One region of the Actinoplanes sp. NPDC023936 genome, then DNA from elsewhere that is predicted to be linked to it. Evidence: predicted binding sites of a transcription regulator. Region 1 holds the regulator's gene; each other region holds the start of a gene.
What was found. The regulator HrcA, encoded in region 1, represses chaperone genes, less so after heat shock. The targets are predictions, from matches to a motif close to GGTTNGCACNCTCNNNNNGAGNGTGCNAACC.

Region 1 (6,638 bases):
TCCCCTTCTGTGCCAGCCGCTGCGGGTACTGCGACTTCAACACGTACACGGCGAGTGAGCTGGGTGGTGGGGCGAGCCGCGACGAGTACGCCGAGACCGTTCTGAGTGAGTTGTCCCTCGCCGCGAAGGTCGTCCAGCCGAAGATGGTCGACACCGTCTTCGTCGGGGGTGGCACACCCACGTTGCTGCCCGCTGACGATCTCGCCCGGATCCTGGAGGGCATCGACCGGACGTGGGGCCTGGCGTCCGACGCCGAGGTGACGACCGAGGCCAATCCGGAATCTGTTGATCTTTCCTACCTGAAGACCCTGCGCAGCGCCGGCTTCACCCGGATCTCGCTGGGCATGCAGTCGTCCGCCGAGAACGTGCTGCGCGTCCTCGACCGCAGGCACACGGCCGGCCGGGCGCCGCAGGCCGCGCTGGAGGCCCGGGAGGCGGGTTTCGAGCACGTCAACCTGGACCTGATCTACGGAACTCCGGGCGAGACCCCGGACGACTTCGAGAAATCGCTGAAGACAGTCATCGAGGCCGGTGTCGACCACGTCAGCGCCTACGCCCTGATCGTCGAGGACGGCACCCGGATGGCCACCCGGATGCGCCGTGGCGAGCTGCCGTTCCCGGAGGACGACGTGGCGGCCGATCGCTACCTGGCGGCCGAGGCGGCGCTCACCGCGGCCGGCTTCGAGTGGTACGAGGTCTCGAACTGGGCGAAGAAGGGCGGCGAGTGCCGGCACAACCTGCTGTATTGGACCGGCGCCGACTGGTGGGGCCTGGGGCCGGGCGCGCACAGCCACGTCGGCGGGGTTCGGTGGTGGAACGTCAAGCACCCGTCCGCGTACGCCAAAAGGCTCGCCGGCGGCGAATCGCCGGGCCTGGCCCGGGAGATCCTCACCGCGGAGGACCGGCACATGGAGGACGTGATGCTCCGGGTCCGGCTGCGTGACGGCATCCCGCTCGACCGGGTGGACGCGGCCGCGGCGGCGCGCGCCCTTGCCGGCGGATTGCTCGACAAGGACGCACACGACCGGGGGCATCTGGTGCTGACCCTGAAGGGCCGGCTCCTGGCCGACGCGGTGATCCGCGACGTTATTTGATGATCGAGACGTTCATCGGGTAACGGAACGGCTGCCCGCTCGTCGCCTTGATGCCGGCGATCAGCGGAACGATCCAGGCGATCAGCCAGGTGACCACGATGACGAGCCAGCCGACCAGGAGGCAGGTCAGGACCCAGCCGACGATCGTGAGCACGGACCAGAGGATCTGGAAGTTCAGCGCCTGCACGGCTTCGGCGCGCACGGCCGGCGAGCGGGAGCCCTGGGAGAGCAGGCTGACCAGCGGCATGATCCAGCCGAGCACACCGCTGCTGAGGAACGCGACGAGGGCGCTGATGAAGTGGGTCAGCACGATCCAGGTGCGGTCTTCGCTGGACGGGCCCTGCTGGTAGCCGCCGTATCCGTACCCATGCCCCTGGTATCCGGGGTCCTGCGGCGGCGGATATCCGGGCGGCGGGCCGTATCCGGGCGGAGGCGGAGGCTGATATCCGGGCGGGGGCTGATACCCGGGCGGAGGAACCTGGCCATAGGGGTCATTTCCCTCAGGCGGGCGAGGAGGTTCGGTCATATGTCCACGCTAAGGCTGACGATCGACCCGGTCGTGCCCGCCCCGCCGCTCAAGATCTGAGAACCCTACGTACTTTCGATCATCGCGTTGCCGCCGCGGGCGACGTAGACTGGCACTCTGTCTTCGGGAGTGCCAACAGGGGGAGGGGTCATATGAGTCTCGATGACCGCAAGCTCGAGGTGCTCCGGGCAATCGTCCAGGACTACGTCGAGACCCGCGAGCCGGTCGGCAGCAAGGCTCTCGTCGAGCGGCACCAACTGGGCGTCTCCCCGGCCACCGTTCGCAACGACATGGCGGTCCTCGAGGAGGAGGGCTACATCCGGCAGCCGCACACCAGTGCCGGCCGGGTGCCCACCGACGCGGGTTACCGTCTCTTCGTCGACCGGCTCACCAGGATCAAGCCGCTGAGCCCGGCCGAGCGCCGCGCCATCGAGCGTTTCATGGTCGGCGTCGTCGACCTGGACGACGTGGTGCACCGCACGGTCCGGCTACTGGCGCAGCTGACCCGGCAGGTCGCGGTCGTGCAGTACCCGAGTCTCTCCCGCTCCGCGGTCCGTCACCTCGAGCTGGTGCCGATCTCCACGACCCGGCTCACGCTCGTGATGATCACCGACACCGGGCGGGTCGAGCAGCGGCTCGTCGAGATGCCCGGTCCCGTCCCGCCGGACGACGTCTGGGAGATGCGCCGCCGGGTGAACGAGAAGCTGGCCGGTCAGAAACTCGCCGACACCCCGCTCCTGGTGCAGAAACTCGTCGACGAGACGGCTCCGGATCGTCGTCCGACGATGGCCTGTCTCGCCTCGGTGTTGCTCGAGACGCTCGTCGAGCGGAGTGAGGAGCGCCTCGCCCTTGCCGGTACTGCCAATTTGACCCGCGGTGGTGTGCTGGACTTCCAGGGCACGTTGCGCCCCGTCCTCGAAGCCCTCGAGGAAGAGGTCATCTTGCTGAAGCTGATCGGAGACCTGGAGCCGAGCACCACCCGGGTCCGGATCGGCGACGAGAACGAGATCGACAATCTGCGGTCCGCATCCGTGGTGAGCAGCGGTTACGGACCGGGTGCGACGATCGTTGGTGGGCTCGGTGTTCTCGGGCCCACTCGCATGGATTACCCGGGCACCATCGCTACTGTTCGTGCAGTGGCACGGTACGTTGGCGACCTGTTGGCACAGAATTGACGGATTCGCGCAGACATTGAGGACTCCAAACCCCGTGGCCAAGGACTACTACGGAATTCTCGGCGTCAGCCGGGAAGCCACCGACGACGAGATCAAGCGCGCCTACCGCAAACTGGCTCGGCAGTACCACCCCGACGTCAACCCGGATCCCGAGGCGCACGAGAAGTTCAAAGAGATCAACGCGGCCTACGAGGTTCTCTCGGACGAGCAGAAGCGTCAGATCGTCGACCTCGGCGGCGACCCGCTCGCGCCCGGTGGGGGCGGCGCCCCCGGCCCCGGTGGCGCCGGACCGTTCGTCGGTTTCCAGGACATCATGGACGCGTTCTTCGGCACGGCGGCCGGCGGTGGCGGCCGAGGCCCGCGCCCGCGGACCCGCCCCGGCGCCGACGCGATCCTGCGCCTGGAGCTCGACCTGGTGGAGACCGCGTTCGGCGTCGAGGCGCCGATCACCGTCGACACCGCGGTCCTCTGCACCCAGTGCTCCGGCGCCGGCACCGCCCCCGGCACGCACCTCGCCACCTGTGAGGTCTGCTCCGGTCGCGGCGAGGTCCAGTCGGTGCAGCGCACCTTCCTGGGCCAGGTGGTCTCGTCCCGCCCCTGCACCAACTGCCAGGGTCACGGCACGGTCATCCCGACCCCCTGCCCGACCTGTGCCGGTGACGGCCGGATAAGGACTCGCCGCTCCCTCACCGTGAAGATCCCGGCGGGCGTCGAGGACGGCATGCGCATCCGGCTGGCCCAGCAGGGCGAGGTCGGCCCCGGCGGCGGCACCGCCGGCGATCTCTACGTCGAGATCCACGAGCGTCCGCACGACGTCTACTCGCGCAAGGGCGACGACCTGCACTGCCGCGTCACGCTCCCGATGACCGCGGCGGCCCTCGGCACCAGGATGACCATCAAGACCCTGGACGGCGAGGAGAACATCGAGGTCAAGGCCGGTACCCAGCCCGCCAGCACGCTCCGCATCCGCGGCAAGGGCGTGCCGCACCTGCGCGGCCAGGGCCGAGGCGACCTCTTCGTCCACCTCGACGTCAAGACGCCGACCAAGCTCACCGTCGACCAGGAGCGCATGCTCCGCGACTTCGCGAAAACCCGCGGCGAGGACGTTGCCGAGCTCTCCAAGCAGGGCGGCTTCTTCTCCCGGATGCGCGACGCTTTCAACGGACATTAAAGACGTTTTTCGCAGCGGGGCGGGGGTCAAGACCGTCGCTCCCGCCGAGGACCCGGCGCGGGTTCGCTGACGCTCCCCGCGCCGGGCGGCCTGCGTGAGTGGTTGCGCCCCTCTTCTCTCAGTCCCGGGCAACCGGGCTGACCAGGAGCAGACGAGGGGCGGGTAGCGTCTCGGGCGTGTCTGCGCCGCTGTTTCTGGTCGAGAGCCTGCCCACCGGTTCGACGTTCACGCTGGACGGGCCGGAGGGCCACCATGCCGCCACCGTGCAGCGGCTCCGGGCAGGCGAGTCCCTGATCCTCGCCGACGGCCGGGGCGGCTCCGCGAGAGCCGAGGTCACCGCGGTCGGCAAGGGAAGCGTCGACGTCGCGATCACCGAACGGCGGGCGGATCCGGCGGCGGACCCGCGGCTGGTCGTCGTGCAGGGCATCGCCAAGGGCGACCGCGGCGAGCTGGCCGTCCAGGCGATGACCGAGACCGGCGTGGACGAGATCGTCCCGTGGGCGGCGTCCCGCTCGGTCGCCCAGTGGCGCGGCGACCGAGGTTTCAAGGCCCGCGACAAGTGGGCCGCCACCGCCCGTGAAGCCGCCAAGCAGGCGCGCCGCTCCTGGCTGCCCGTGGTGGCCGGCGACCCGGACTGCTCGACGAAACAGGTGGCGTCCCGCCTGTCCGAATCGGCAGCCGCGCTGGTGCTGCACGAGGAGGCGACCGAGCGGCTGACCCAGGTCGCCTTGCCGGCCGAGGGCGAGATAGTGCTGGTGGTGGGCCCCGAGGGCGGCATCAGCGACGCCGAGCTGGAGACTTTCCGCGACTCAGGCGCCACCCCGGTCCGCTTGGGCGACGCGGTGCTCCGCACCTCAACGGCGGGGGTGGCGGCGCTGGCAGTCCTGGCCACCCGCCTCCACCGCTGGTAACCCGCCCACCGCGCGCCCGCTGCCCGCCGCCGCCGTCGCGCTCACCCCGCCGCAGATCTTGGCAACTCAGGGTCATCCGCCCCGGGCTTGGTGTCAGTTGCCAAGATTGCGGCCGAGGAAAGGTGAGGGCACACACAACGCCATCGTGTACTCCCACATGTGCCAGGACCGAGACGCGGGCACACGCACGCCTTCGGTGTGCTTTCATCCACGTGCCGGAGCCGCCCCGTGTGCTCCTGACCCCAATCCTCGCGCGGACGGCCCACCAGCCAGCCGGATAACCTGCCTCAGCGACGGCTCAGGTCCGCGAGCCGTCGCTCAGCCATGGAATCAAGCCTGATGACATGCGCCAGCTACGGCTCGCGCTGCCCGGCCGTAGCTCGCGCATGAAAAAAGCGCGGATTCCATGCCCCAGCTACGGCTCGGGCGCGCGAGCCGTAGCTGGGGCAGGTCATGAGGCCGTCATTACCGGCTGGAGCTACGGCTCGGTTCGGCCGTGGCTGGAGCTACGGCTCGGTTCGGCCGTGGCTGGAGCTACGGCTCGGCTCGGCCGTGGCCGGATCTTGGCGAGTCCGGATCGCGGGGGCAATCCGCGCGTCGCCTTCCGGCGTCAGCTCAGCGTCAGGGTGGTGGCACCTCGGGGCTCGTCGAGGGCGTGTGCCGCGGTCACGGTGTAGGTGCCGTGGATCGTGCGCCAGCCGTCGTCCCATACCTGGAACGCCCGCTCCGGCAGCGGTACCCGCACCGTGACCGTCTCGCCCGGCGCGGCGGCCACCGAGGCGAACCCGGCGAGCCAGCGCTCCGGCCGCTCCGGCACGCCGCCTGCCGGGCCCGCGCCGTGGTTCAAGCTCGCGTCGCCCGCCGGGCCCGTGTCGCCTGCCGGGCCCGTGTCGCCCGCCGGGCCCGTGTCGCCCGCCGGGCCCGTGTAGGACAGGTAGATCTGGACCACCTCCCGACCGGCGCGTTCACCGATGTTGGTAACGGACACGACCGCCTCACTCTCGGTGACTGTCAGGTCCCCGTACCCCCAAGTGGTGTAACCCAGACCGTGACCGAATGTGAAGAGTGGGCTGGCCGGTGAGCGCAACCACGCGCGGTATCCGATGAAGATGTCCTCGTCATAGGTGAGCGCGCCGTCCGTGACGCGGACGTCCAGGATCGGGCAGTCCTGTTCGCGCCGGGGCCAGGTGGTCGGCAGGCGGCCGCCCGGTTCCTCGACGCCGAGCAGCACGTCGGCCAGTGCGGCACCCGCCTCCTGGCCGCCGAACCAGGTGAGCAGGACCGCTGCGGCCTCTTCGGACCAGGGCAGGAGCACCGGGGAGCCGGCGTTGACCACGACGACGGTGCGCGGGTTGGCGGCGGCGACCCGGGAGACCAGCTCGTCCTGGCGGCCGGGCAGGGCGAGCGAGGTGCGGTCGAACCCTTCCGACTCGACCTGCTCGGTGGTGCCGACCACGACGACGGCTACGTCCGACCGGGCCGCCAGCTCGACGGCGGAAGCGATCAGGCCCTCCTCGTCGGGGCCCGGGGGGCGGTGACCGAGGGTAGTGGCTACCGAGTGTGCCATTCCGGGCTCGAAGGACTGGCGGAGCACCACCGGAACGGTCACGCCGGCTTCCAGGGTGATCGGGAAGCGCTGTTCGCGCGGGTGCAGCAGGAGATCGGCGCGGCCGGTGCCGGGCGGGTGCAGCGAGCCCTGGTAGATCTTCTGATCGCCGACGGTCAGTTCGAACGCGCCGAAGCCGGAGATCGCCAGCAGGT
Region 2 (6,638 bases), on a different contig from region 1:
GAGAACCACGATCCGATGTCCGACCTGAACCGGATGGTGCTCGCGCTCGCCGGCTTCGTGCTGCTGCAGGCGATTCTGACCCGGTTCGCGCACCTGGCCTCGGCCCGGCTGGGTGAGCGGGTGCTGGCCTGGCTCCGGGAGGAGTTCATCAGCCGGGTGGTCACCCTGCCGCTGTCCACGGTGGAGTCCGCCGGGAGCGGCGACCTGCTGACCCGGGCCACCCGGGACGTCGACGCGCTCTCCAAGTGCGTCCGGTTCGCGGTGCCGGAGACGATGATCGCGCTGATCACGCTGGTCCTCGTCGTGGTCGCGCTGGTGCTGGTCAGCCCGCTGTTCGCGGTGCCGCTGCTGATCGGGGCGCCGATCCTGGTGGCCGGCACCCGGTGGTATCTGCGGCGGGCGCCGGCGGGCTATCTGGAGCAGAACGCCGCCTACTCGGGCGTGACCGAGGGACTGACCGAGACCGTGGAGGGGGCGCGGACCGTCGAGGCGCTCCGGCGGGGGCGGCAGCGGGTCGAGCGTACCGACGCCGACCTGGCCCGGGCCTGGCGGGCCGAGCGGCACACGCTCTTCCTGCGGACCGTCTGGTGGCCGATCATCGAGACCAGTTACGTCCTGCCGCTGGTGGTCACGCTGCTCACCGGCGGGTGGCTCTACCTGCGTGACATGGTGACGCTGGGGCAGCTGACCGCGGCGGTGATCTACGTGCAGCAGCTCGTCGACCCGCTGGACCGGCTCTCCGCCTGGCTCGACGAGCTGGAGGTGGGGGCGGCCTCACTGGCCCGGTTGCTCGGCGTCACCGCGCAGGCGGCGCCGGCGGTCACCGGCCCGGAGCCGTCCGGGAGCCGGATCGAGCTGCGCGGGGTGCGGTTCGCGTATCGGTCCGACCGCGAGGTGCTGCACGGCATCGACCTCAGCCTGCAGCCCGGTGAGCGGCTCGCCGTGGTGGGCGTCTCCGGCGCCGGCAAGTCCACCCTCGGCCGGCTGCTGGCGGGTGTGCACCACCCGACGGCCGGCAGCGTCACGGTGGGGGACGTGTCGGTGGCGGCGCTGCCGCCGGAGCGGCTGCGCGCCGAGGTCGCGCTGGTGACCCAGGAACATCACATCTTCATCGGCACGCTGCGGGAGAACGTCGCGCTGGTGCGCCCCGGCGTCCCCGAGGGCGAGGTACGGGCGGCGCTGGCCGCCGTGCACGCCCTGGACTGGGTCGACGCCCTGCCGGACGGCATGGCGACGGTGGTGGGCGCCGGCGGGTTGCCGCTCTCGCCGGCGCAGGCCCAGCAGGTCGCGCTCGCCCGGCTGATCCTGGCCGATCCGCACACGCTGGTGCTCGACGAGGCGACCGCGCTGCTCGACCCGCGGGCGGCCCGCGATCTGGAGCAGAGCCTCGCGGCGGTGGTGCGCGGGCGGACCGTGGTGGCGATCGCGCACCGGCTCTTCTCGGCGCACGACGCGGACCGGGTCGCGGTCGTGGAGGACGGGATGATCACCGAACTGGGGTCGCACGACGAGCTGCTGGCGGCCGACGGGGCGTACGCGGCTCTGTGGCGCTCCTGGCAGGGCCAGCCGGAAAAGGGCTCCTGGCAGGGCCAGCCGGAAAAGGAAGAAGGGCGCACCGCAGGTGCGCCCTTCCACGTTCGCTGACCGGTCAGAAGCCCGGGCCGTGCTGGTGGCCGTGGCCACCGTGGCTGTGCCCGTGACCGCCACCGGCGGCGGCCGGGGCCGCCTCGGCCGGCTTCTCCACCACGAGGCTCTCCGTGGTGAGCAGCAGGCCGGCGATCGAGACGGCGTTGGAGACCGCGTTACGGGTCACCTTCACCGGGTCGATGATGCCGGCCGCGGCCAGGTCGACGTACTCGTCGGTGGCCGCGTTGAGGCCGTGGCCCCAGCCCAGCTCGGCGACCTTGCCGACCACGACGTAACCGTCGTGCCCGGCGTTCTGCGCGATCCAGCGCAGCGGCTCCACCAGCGACTTGCGCACGATGGAGACACCGATGGCCTCCTCGCCGGTCAGGCCGAGGTCACCGTCGAGCTCCTTGGAGACCTGCGCGAGAGCGGCGCCGCCACCGGGGACGGTGCCTTCCTCGACAGCCGCCTTGGTCGCCGCGATGGCGTCCTCGATGCGGTGCTTGCGCTCCTTCATCTCGACCTCGGTGGCCGCGCCGACCTTGATCACCGCAATGCCGCCGCCGAGCTTCGCGAGACGCTCCTGGAGCTTCTCCCGGTCCCAGTCGGAGTCGGACGCCTCGATCTCCTTGCGGATCTGGGCGACCCGGTCGGTGACGTCGGCCTTGTTGCCACCGCCGTCGACGATCGTGGTGTTCTCCTTGTCGACGACGATCCGCCGGGCGCTGCCCAGCGACTCGATGCCGACCTGGTCGAGCTTGTAGCCGAGCTCGGGGGCGATCAGCTCGCCACCGGTCGCGATCGCGAGGTCCTGCAGGATCGCCTTGCGGCGGTCACCGAAGCCCGGAGCCTTCACCGCGGCGACCTTGATGGTCTTGCGGAGCGCGTTCACCACGAGGGTGGAGAGGGCCTGGCCCTCGACGTCCTCGGCGACGATCAGCAGCGGCTTGCCGGCCTGCAGCACCTTCTCCAGCAGCGGGAGCAGCTCCTCGATGCTGGAGATCTTCTGCGTGGTCAGCAGGATGAACGCGTCCTCGAGGACGACCTCCTGCGACTCCGCGTCGGTCACGAAGTTCGGCGAGATGAAGCCCTTGTCGAACTGCAGACCCTCGGTGACCTCGAGCTCGGTCAGCATGGCCGAGCCCTCCTCGACGGTGATGACACCGTCGCGGCCGACCCGGTCCATCGCCTCGGCGATCAGCTCGCCGATGGTGGCGTCCTGGGCCGAGATGGTGGCCACGTTCGCGATCGCCTTGTGGTCGGCGACCTCGACGGCCTTGGCCAGCAGCGCCTTGGACACGACCTCGCTGGCCTTGTCCATGCCCCGCTTGAGGCCGATCGGGTTGGCGCCCGCAGTCACGTTGCGCAGGCCCTCGCGGACCAGCGCCTGCGCGAGCACGGTCGCGGTGGTGGTCCCGTCGCCGGCGACGTCGTTGGTCTTCGTCGCCACCTCCTTGACGAGCTGCGCGCCAAGGTTCTCGTACGGGTCGGTGAGCTCGATCTCCTTGGCGATGGTCACACCATCGTTGGTGATCGTGGGAGCACCGAACTTCTTGTCCAGGACGACGTTGCGACCGCGCGGCCCGAGGGTGACCTTGACCGTGTCGGCGAGCGTGTTGACCCCGTGCTCCAGGAGGTGCCGGGCGTCGTCAGAGAAACTGAGAATCTTCGCCATCTATGGTCCCTTCACGCACCAGCGCCCTGCCCCGAGTCATCGGAACAGGGCGCTGGCGCAATCAGTCAGGTCTTACTTCTCGATGACCGCGAGGACGTCGCGGGCGGAGAGCACCAGGTACTCCTCGCCGGCGTACTTGACCTCGGTGCCGCCGTACTTCGAGTAGAGGACCACGTCGCCGACCTTGACGTCGAGCGGAACGCGGTTGCCCTTGTCGTCGATCCGGCCGGGGCCGACAGCGAGGACGGTGCCCTCCTGCGGCTTCTCCTTGGCGGTGTCGGGGATCACGATGCCGGAAGCGGTCGTGGTCTCAGCCTCGTTCGCCTGGACCACGATGCGGTCCTCGAGCGGCTTGATCGCAACCTTGGTCGCGGTAGTCACGGGCATACCCTCCTGGGTACAGGTTTCGCCGGCCATGAACCAGGCCGGTCTCATGCCTCATGCCACCGGGCGGGGCCGTCGTCGCGGGTGCCGGTCCGCCTGGCGCCTAACCGCACGGACGGGCCGGGCGGCTGGCACCCTCATGTTGAGAGTGCTAACCGGAGACTATTCCGGAACTAGCACTCCGTCAACCAGAGTGCCAGCCTGTCACGCCGGGGAGAATGCCTGTCGTGACCCCTGAGTTGCTGTCTCGTCTGCTGACCCCTGCCGGAGCCGAAGCCCTGGCCGTGGCGGCCGAGGTGGGTGATGCCGAGCCACTCGCCGCCGCCTCGGCCGTGCGCGCCCGGGGCATCGGCGCGGAACTCGCCGCAGCCGCCTTGACCCAGGCTAGTTTGCGCGGCCGCGCGGCATGCAAGTTCGGGCCGGACGCCACCCGGATGTTCTTCACCCGTCCGGGGCTGGAGCAGGCCACCCGGGCCGAGGTCGCCGCCCGGCGCGCGGCGCGTCTCGCCGCGGCGGGCGCCCGCTCGATGGCGGATCTCGGCTGCGGCCTCGGCGCCGACGCGATCGCCGCGGCCCGGCAGGGCATCCGGGTGCACGCTGTCGACGCCGATCCGCTGACCGCCGCTGTCGCCGCTGCCAACGCCGAGGCGCTCGGTCTGGCCGGCCTGATCACGGTGGAGTGCGCGGACGCCACGACGGTCGAGGTGGAGAAGTACGACGCGGTCTTCGCCGACCCGGCGCGGCGGCAGGCGGGTCGCGGCCGGGTGTTCGACCCGAAGTCCTACTCGCCGCCGTGGGACTTCGTGGCCGCGCTGCCGGACCGGGTGCCGCGGACCGCGCTGAAGCTGGCGCCCGGCATCGATCACGCGCTGCTGCCACCGGGCGCCGAGGGGGAGTGGGTCAGCGTCGGCGGCGATCTGGTCGAGGCGGCGTTCTGGTGCGGGCCGCTGGCGCGGGAGCCCCGGCGGGCGACGCTTCTCGCTGCGGGCGGCGTCAGCGAGCTGACCGGCTCCGGGGTCGAGGCCGCGCCGGTGGGGCCGGTCGGCGCGTACCTCTACGACCCGGACCCGGCGGTGGTCCGCTCGCACCTGGTGGCCGAGTTCGCCGCGACAGTGGGTGGCCGGCTGGGTGACCGGGAGATCGCCTACGTCTACACCGACGACCCGGTGGACACGCCGTTCGCCCGGCGGCTCGGTGTGACGGACGTGATGCCGTTCTCGCTGAAGAAGCTGCGGGCGCTGCTCCGCGAGCGGGGCATCGGCCGCCTGGAGATCCGCAAGCGCGGCTCGGCGCTCGTGCCCGACCAGCTGCGCAAGGACCTGCGGCTCTCCGGCCCGAACGGGGCCGGCCTGGTGCTGACCCGGGTCGACGGCGCGCCGGTGGTGCTGATCACTACGGCGGCCTGAACGAGTAGCCTGCCCGGCATGGCGAAGAAAGCGGCCGGCACGCCGGCCACCGTCTTGCTGGCCGCCGAGCGGGTTCCGCACACCCTGCATCCGTACGAGGTGTCGCCGGACGCCCCCAACTACGGCGCCCTGGTCGCCGAGTTCCTCGGTGCCCCGCCGGCCCGGGTCTTCAAGACGCTGATCGCCGAGGTCGACGGGAAGCTGGTGGTCGGCGTCGTGCCGGTGACCGGTGACCTGGACCTGAAAGCGCTCGGGCAGGCCGCCGGGGGCAAGCGCGCCGTCCTCGCCGACCGGACCGCCGCCGAGCGCAGCAGCGGGTACGTCCGGGGCGGCATCAGCCCGCTCGGGCAGCGCCGCCGACTCCTCACCGTGATCGACGACACGGCGTCCGCCCTCGACCTGATGTACGTCTCGGCGGGCCGCCGTGGCCTTCAGGTCTCCCTCGCGCCGGCCGATCTCATCCGCCTGACCAGCGCGACAGTGGCCCCGATCCGGGGCTGAAGCCGGGGCATCCTAGTCACCCGGGAGAAACGTCGGTTTCCCCGGTATCTGCAAACAGATCAACGCAGCGTCACCGTGTGTGTATCCGATGACGTTCTTGGCGGGCGTGAGTACGCCCTGGTAACCGCGCCGTGTTGCCGGATTGTTATCCCTCGTTACGAGATAGATCTTCATTGCGCCTTGTGTTCTCGGCCACCGCCGGAATACGTTGCCGGGCACAACAAACCGGTTCCTCATCCATCGGTCCCAGGGCGCCGTGCACCCCTCCGGCTGCGCATCAGCCCTGACAAATCCGAACCAAGGCCCCGGATTTACCCCCCGAAAGGACATAAGGAATGCGTAAGGGACTGTTCGCCCTTGCCGCGGTCGGCCTCCTGGCCACCGGAAGCATGGCCGCGTGTGGCAGCGACGAGGACGGCGGCGACGCCGGAAGCGGCAGCACGAGCGGCGCGTCGGCCGGCAAGGTCGGTGTGATCCTGCCGGACACCAAGAGCTCCGCGCGCTGGGCGACCGCCGACCTCAAGTACCTCACCGACGCCTTCAAGGCGGCCGGCGTGGAGGCCGACATCCAGAACGCGCAGGGTGACAAGGCCCGGTTCCAGACGATCGCGGACGGCATGATCTCCAGCGGCGTCAAGGTTCTGATGATCGTCAACCTGGACTCCGGCACCGGCAAGGCCGTGCTGGATCAGGCGAAGGCCACCGGCATCGCCACGATCGACTACGACCGCCTCACCCTCAACGGCGGCGCCGACTACTACGTGTCGTTCGACAACGTCGAGGTCGGCAAGCTGCAGGGTCAGGGTCTGATCGACTGCCTCACCGAGAAGAAGGCGACCAAGCCGGTCGTGGCGTACCTGAACGGTTCGCCGACCGACAACAACGCCACCCTCTTCAAGCAGGGCTACGACTCGGTCATCAAGCCCAAGTTCGACGCCAACGAGTACGTCAAGGGCCCGGACCAGGACGTTCCGGACTGGGACAACGTTCAGGGCGGCACGCTCTTCGAGCAGATGCTGACCACGAACAAGGACATCAAGGGTGTT
Region 3 (6,638 bases), on a different contig from region 1:
CCGACGCCAACATCGCGCAGACCCTGTCGATCAGCTCGGCGAGCGTGCCCGGCCACGGCGTCGCCTCCCTCTCCGGCGGACAGATCCGGTACGCCCCGACGGGGAACTGGACCGGCCAGGACACGTTCACCTACCAGGTCAGCGACGGCGCGGGCGGGCTCGGCTCGGCCACCGTCGACGTGACGGTCACCGACGGGCAGCCGATCGCGAACCCGGACCGGACGGCCACCGGGTACCGGACCGCGGCCACCGTGCCGGTGCTCGCCAACGACGCCGACCCGGCCGGAACCCTCGCCGTCGTCGCGGTGACCCAGCCGTCGCACGGCGTCGCCTCGTTCACCACTGCCGCGGTCCGCTACGTCCCGGCTGACGGGTTCAGCGGCACCGACACGTTCAGCTACAGCGCGGAGGACGACGCCGGGACCCGGGTGACCGGAACCGTCACGATCACGGTGGGCGCGCCGCCCGCCGTGCCGGACAGGTCGGCGGCCACCGGGCCCGGCGAGAGGGTCGGGATCACGCTGCCCGGCACCGATCGTCAGGGGCGCCCGGTCACGGTCACCGGGCTCGGCACGCCGGCACACGGCACGGTGGCGCTGAACGCGGACGGGACCGTGACGTACACGCCAAACCCGGGCTTCAGCGGGACCGACACGTTCACCTACACGGTGGTGGACGAGTACGGGAACCTGGCCGAGGCGACGATCGAGGTGAGGGTGGCCGCGGCTTCCGTACCGAACCCGTCGCCCAGCCCTCATCCCGCGCCCAGCTCTTCGCCGCCCAATTCTTCGCCGCCCAGCTCTTCGCCACCCGGCTCTTCGCGATCGCCCAGCTCGTCCCGGTCGCCCGGCGTCTCGCCGACCGTGGCTCCGAGCCCGACCGATCCGGATGACGGCCCCAATCGGGTCCCGCTCATCGGGCCGGACATCCAGGCCGTGACGGCCGGCGAGCAGGTCACCATCTGGCCGCTGCGCAACGACACCGACCCCGACGGCGACCCGATCTCGCTGATCGACGTCGGCCGGCCCGCACACGGCACCGCCACCGCATCGAGCGGGTCCCCGTCCGGTCTCGCGGCCGCCCGGAGCAGCACCGACAAGATCGTCTACATCCCGGCGCCGGGCTTCGCGAGCGGCACCGACAGCTTCACCTACACGATCGGCGACGACCGGGGCGGCACCGCGACCGGCACCATCACCGTCCGGGTCGTCGCGGCCGCGGACCCTCTGCCGGTCACCGGCCACGACCTGATGTCGCTGGCCCGGATCGGCACGGCGGTGATCCTGACCGGAACCGGCCTCTACATCCTCAGCACGCCCCCGGCCCGGAAGCCCCGTTCCCCCGCCGGCTAGCGACCGACCCCCGCCGGCGCACGACCGACCCCCGCCGGCGCGCTGTCCCTGCCGGCTTGCGGTCCCCGCCGGCTTGCGGTCCCCGCCGGCTGAGGGCAGCGAAAAGGGCGGCCCGCCGAAGCGGACCGCCCTTTCCTACGACTGGACTCAGAAGTCCATGTCACCGCCGCCCGGGGCGCCGGCCGGAGCCGGGTTCTTCTCGGGCTTGTCGGCCACGACGGCCTCGGTGGTGAGGAACAGCGCGGCGATCGACGCGGCGTTCTGCAGCGCCGAACGGGTGACCTTGGCCGGGTCGATGATGCCCGCGGCCAGCAGGTCCACGTACTCACCGGTCGCGGCGTTGAGGCCGTGACCCGCGGCGAGGTTGCGGACCTTCTCCACCACGACGCCGCCCTCGAGGCCGGCGTTCACGGCGATCTGACGCAGCGGGGCGTCGAGCGCGACCTTGACGATGTTGGCGCCAGTGGCCTCGTCGCCGACCAGGTCCAGCTTGTCGAACGCGGTCTTGCCGGCCTGCACGAGCGCGACGCCACCACCGGGGACGATGCCCTCCTCGACGGCCGCCTTCGCGTTGCGAACGGCGTCCTCGATGCGGTGCTTGCGCTCCTTGAGCTCGACCTCGGTGGCCGCGCCGACCTTGATGACCGCAACGCCGCCGGCCAGCTTGGCCAGGCGCTCCTGCAGCTTCTCACGGTCGTAGTCGGAGTCCGAGCGCTCGATCTCGGCGCGGATCTGGTTGACCCGGCCCTGGATCTGCTCGCCGTTGCCGGCGCCGTCCACGACGGTGGTCTCGTCCTTGGTGATGACGACCTTGCGGGCCTGACCCAGCAGGGACAGGTCAGCGGCGTCGAGCTTGAGGCCGACCTCTTCGCTGATGACGGCGCCACCGGTCAGGATGGCGATGTCCTCCAGCATGGCCTTGCGGCGGTCACCGAAGCCGGGGGCCTTGACGGCGACCGACTTGAAGGTGCCACGGACCTTGTTGACGACCAGGGTGGCCAGGGCCTCGCCCTCGACGTCCTCGGCGATGATGACCAGCGGCTTGCCGGACTGCATGACCTTCTCGAGGATCGGCAGCAGGTCCTTGACCGCGGAGATCTTGCTGTTCGCGATGAGGATGTAGGGGTCGTCGAAGACGGCCTCCATCCGCTCGGCGTCGGTCATGAAGTAGGCCGAGATGTAGCCCTTGTCGAAGCGCATACCCTCGGTGAGCTCGAGCTCGAGGCCGAAGGTGTTGCTCTCCTCGACGGTGATGACGCCTTCCTTGCCGACCTTGTCCATGGCCTCGGCGATGATCTCGCCGACCGTGGAGTCACCGGCGGAGATGGACGCGGTGGAGGCGATCTGCTCCTTGGTCTCCACGTCCTTGGCGAGCTGCTGCAGGCCCTCGGAGACGCTGGCGACAGCAGCCTCGATGCCCCGCTTCAGGGCCATCGGGTTCGCGCCCGCGGCCACGTTGCGGAGGCCTTCACGGACCAGCGCCTGGGCGAGGACGGTCGCGGTCGTCGTGCCGTCACCGGCGACGTCGTCCGTCTTCTTCGCGACCTCCTTGACCAGCTCAGCGCCGATCTTCTCGAAGGTGTCCTCGAGCTCGATCTCCTTGGCGATGGATACACCATCGTTGGTGATCGTGGGGGCGCCCCACTTCTTCTCGAGAACGACGTTGCGACCCTTGGGGCCGAGCGTCACCTTGACCGCGTCAGCGAGCTGGTTCATGCCCCGCTCGAGGCCCCGACGAGCCTCCTCGTCGAATGCGATGATCTTGGCCATACGGCGTTGTCCTCCCGGACATCCGCGGTGCCGGGCCTCGTCGGCCCCGCTCTCCGCACGTTGAGGAAGTCTGCGGACGTCACCACCTGGCGATGTGACGTCCTCAGGCCGAGCCGGATAGCCCGCGACGACCGGTTTCGTGTCGCAGCGCCGATGGCAGCGCAACGACCGGAACCCCACCGTCCCGACCTGTTGGCACTCACAAGCCGCGAGTGCCAATCACTTGTTTAGCACTCCCCGGTACCGAGTGCAAGAAACACCATCTTCTCGCGAAACCTCCGGACCGGCCCGGTATTCCGATAAGGATCTTGAAAGCGCAGGTCAGGGTTGCCCGGGCGGGGACCGGCGGGTATGGAGGACGTCATGGACAACTGGACCGTACGCCGGGTCACACCAGAAGACGCGGGACGGATGCGAGCGCTGCGCCTGGAGATGCTCGCGGACAGCCCGCTCGCCTTCCTGGAGACGCTCGCCCAGGCCGCGGCCCGGCCGCACGAGAGCTTCCGCCACCGGATCCGGCAGTCCTCCTCCGGGCCGGAGACGGCCCAGTTCATCGCCGAGCCGCCCGGCGAGCCGTTCATCGGGCACGCCGGCGGGACCGTGCTGCCCGACGAGCCGCACTGCACCGTCGTCTTCGCGGTCTACGTGACGCCCGCCCACCGGGGCGGCAAGGTGCTCGCCCAGCTCGTCGACGCGGTGGCGGACTGGTCGCTCGCGTCCGGGCGGAACGAACTGATGCTGGAGGTCGTGGTCGGCAACGAGCGGGCCGTCCGGGCGTACCAGAAATTGGGTTTTGCCGACACCGGTGTGCGCCTGCCGCATCCCACCGTTCCGGTGCTCACCGAGCTGCAGATGCGCCGGCGGATCTGATGAAGCCGCGGACCCGCACCGTGCTGACCGCCGTGAACGGCACCACCGCGGCGGGCCTGCTGATCGCGAAACTCACCGGCACCACGATCAAGCGGGGCCCGGACGGCATCCTGATCGCCGAGGGCTACCGGTTCCGGAAACCGCCGGCCTCCTGCTTCACCATCGGCTCAGTGATCATCACGAAGAGATCCGCGGAGTGGTTGCTGGACTCCCGGCGCGCGCGCCTGCTGGCCCACGAGAGCAGACACGCCAGTCAGTACGCCGTGCTCGGCCCGCTCTTCTGGCCGGCGTACTGGGTCGCCTGCGCGTGGTCGATCACGCTGACCAAGTCGTTCGGGGCGCGCAATTACTTCGAGAAGAGGGCCGGGCTCGCCGACGGGAACTACCCCGAATTCGAGCCGCTGCGACAGTGGATCCGGCGGGTCCTCCGCCAGGAGTGAGTTTGGTCGGGAGGACGGACGCACAGCGCCTCCGGCACGAAGCCATGTGGGTCAGCGCTGGATCGTTGGGTCCCTCGGAGATTGTCGCCAATGTCCAGGTGAGGGGCCGCTTACGGCGTCGCGTCCTCCCGCGTAGAGCATCCTGCCCATCCGGAGATCGGATCGCAAGTCCTCCGAGGAGGGATTTTCAACAACCGGCAGAGATGCGGTTACTCAGCGTCATCCGAGCAGGCCGGCCTCGCGGGCTCCCTTGAGCGACGGCTTGATCGTGTGAGTCGGTCCAACCTGGCCGGCGATCGCGTCCAGAGTCTTCAGGCCCTCGCCGGTGTTGTAGACGACCGTCTCCTTGGCCGGATCGAGCTTCCCGCTCTCCACCAACTTCTTCAGTACGGCCACAGTGGTGCCACCGGCCGTCTCGGCGAAGATGCCAGTGGTCTCGGCGAGCAGCCGGATGCCGGCGCGGATCTCCTCGTCGTCGGCGTAGTCCATCCAGCCGCCGGTGCGCTTCACGGCCTCGATCGCGTACGGCCCGGCGGCCGGGTCGCCGATGTTCAGCGACTTCGCGATACCGGTCGGCTTCACCGGCGTGATCACGTCGGTGTCGTTGTGCAGCGCGGTCGCGATCGGGTTGCAGCCGGCCGACTGCGCGCCGAACACCGTCCAGCCGCCCTCCGGCGCCTCCACCAGTCCGATCTCGACAAGCTCGCTGAACGCCTTGTCAATCTTGGTGAGCAGCTCACCGGACGCCATCGGGATGACCACCTGCGCCGGGATACGCCAGCCCAGCTGTTCCGCCACCTCGTACCCCAGGGTCTTGGAACCCTCGGCGTAGAACGGGCGCACGTTCACGTTCACGAACGCGGTGTCCTCGAACTCGTCGGTCTCCACCAGCTCGCTGCAGAGCCGGTTGACGTCGTCGTACGAGCCCTCGATCGCGACCAGCTCACCGCCGTAGACAGCGGTCGTCACGATCTTGCCTTGCTCCAGGTCGGACGGGATGAACACGATGCTCGGCACACCGGCACGGGCCGCGTGCGCCGCCACCGAGTTCGCCAGGTTACCGGTCGAGGCGCAGGAGAACCGGTTGAAGCCCAGCTCCTTGGCCGCGGTCAGGGCCACCGAGACGACCCGGTCCTTGAAGGAGTGCGTCGGGTTCTGCGAGTCGTCCTTCACCCACAGCGGCGCGGTCAGGCCGATCGCGGCGGCCAGCGCCGGCGCGGAGACCAGCGGGGTCAGGCCGGGGTCGAGAGTCACCCGGGTGGCCGGGTCCTGCCCGGCCGGGAGCAGCGCCGCGTAGCGCCAGATGTTCTGCGGGCCCGCCTCGATCTCGGCCCGGGTCACCCGCGCGAGAGCCGCCTCGTCGTAGGCGACCTCGAGCGGGCCGAAACACTCGTAACAGGCGTGCTGTGCGGCGAGCGGGTACTCCGCGGAGCAGGCGCGGCACACCAGGCCGCGAGCCGGGGAGGTGGTGGAGGTGGTAGCGGTGGGTGCGCTGACGGCAGACGTCATCGAGGCCTTCCTCTCATCTTTCCCCGCGGCGACCTGCCGGAACGGGGACGGAATTAGCACCTGCCGAGCTGGTGGGCCTCGTCATCGAGACACGCGCGGTGGTTGCCGGGGCTTCATCGGGCCGTTCCCTCTGCCCCTCTGGATGAGGTATTCAGTTGTTTCCCGAAGCTTACGACGAGAGACCGAGATCTCCACCACGAGTTCCCGAGGTGTGAGCGACTTCCCTCCGCCCTTTACCGCTTCCCCGCGCCCTCCCCCGACCACGCTGAGTGTCCTCGTCGCCGGGCAACCAGCTGCTTCACGGAACCCGGCGGACGCTATTGGCCCCACGAAATACCGCACACCCACTACCACTCCGCCGTCCCGTGCCCGACTCATCGCCTTTATGCCCGTGGACCGCCGTGATGCGGCTCTGGCCGGTAGAGGCGGGCACACCGAAGCCCGCACCAGCAACGACGAGGGCACACCGATGCGGTGCGTATGACCCCATCCCTGCCATGGCATAGGCGAGAGCCCACAACGACGTTATGTGTGCTCTGACCACCCCTCCGGCGCCGCCAGCAGCCCACCTCGAGCAGGAGCCGTGCGCCCTTGACCCGGTCGGCCGACACGAAGAGCCGGCTACCCCGCTCAAGACCAAGCCGCGGACAAACCCGCAGCTCATCGCAATGATCCACTTGAACGCGCACGAACCGGC

Region 2: the regulator HrcA is predicted to act here: its motif matches at 3,812-3,842, upstream of groES (co-chaperone GroES).
Region 3: the regulator HrcA is predicted to act here: its motif matches at 3,313-3,343, upstream of groL (chaperonin GroEL).

Annotation. Positions count from the first base shown of each region.
Region 1 is NZ_JBEZZR010000042.1:16,341-22,978, reverse strand. Features, by position in the region: gene hemW (radical SAM family heme chaperone HemW) at 1-1,094, shown strand, start outside; gene AB0F72_RS35525 (DUF4870 domain-containing protein) at 1,087-1,620, opposite strand; gene hrcA (heat-inducible transcriptional repressor HrcA) at 1,773-2,795, shown strand; gene dnaJ (molecular chaperone DnaJ) at 2,830-3,966, shown strand; gene AB0F72_RS35510 (16S rRNA (uracil(1498)-N(3))-methyltransferase) at 4,143-4,877, shown strand; gene AB0F72_RS35505 (glycoside hydrolase family 3 C-terminal domain-containing protein) at 5,488-6,638, opposite strand, start outside.
Region 2 is NZ_JBEZZR010000006.1:277,190-283,827, reverse strand. Features, by position in the region: gene AB0F72_RS11615 (ABC transporter ATP-binding protein) at 1-1,644, shown strand, start outside; gene groL (chaperonin GroEL) at 1,649-3,301, opposite strand; gene groES (co-chaperone GroES) at 3,374-3,688, opposite strand; gene AB0F72_RS11600 (class I SAM-dependent methyltransferase) at 3,904-5,091, shown strand; gene ybaK (Cys-tRNA(Pro) deacylase) at 5,110-5,592, shown strand; gene AB0F72_RS11590 (substrate-binding domain-containing protein) at 5,928-6,638, shown strand, end outside.
Region 3 is NZ_JBEZZR010000010.1:57,778-64,415, reverse strand. Features, by position in the region: gene AB0F72_RS15890 (Ig-like domain-containing protein) at 1-1,352, shown strand, start outside; gene groL (chaperonin GroEL) at 1,500-3,122, opposite strand; gene AB0F72_RS15880 (GNAT family N-acetyltransferase) at 3,486-3,992, shown strand; gene AB0F72_RS15875 (hypothetical protein) at 3,992-4,432, shown strand; gene thrC (threonine synthase) at 4,652-5,941, opposite strand; SAM riboswitch class I at 5,952-6,090, opposite strand.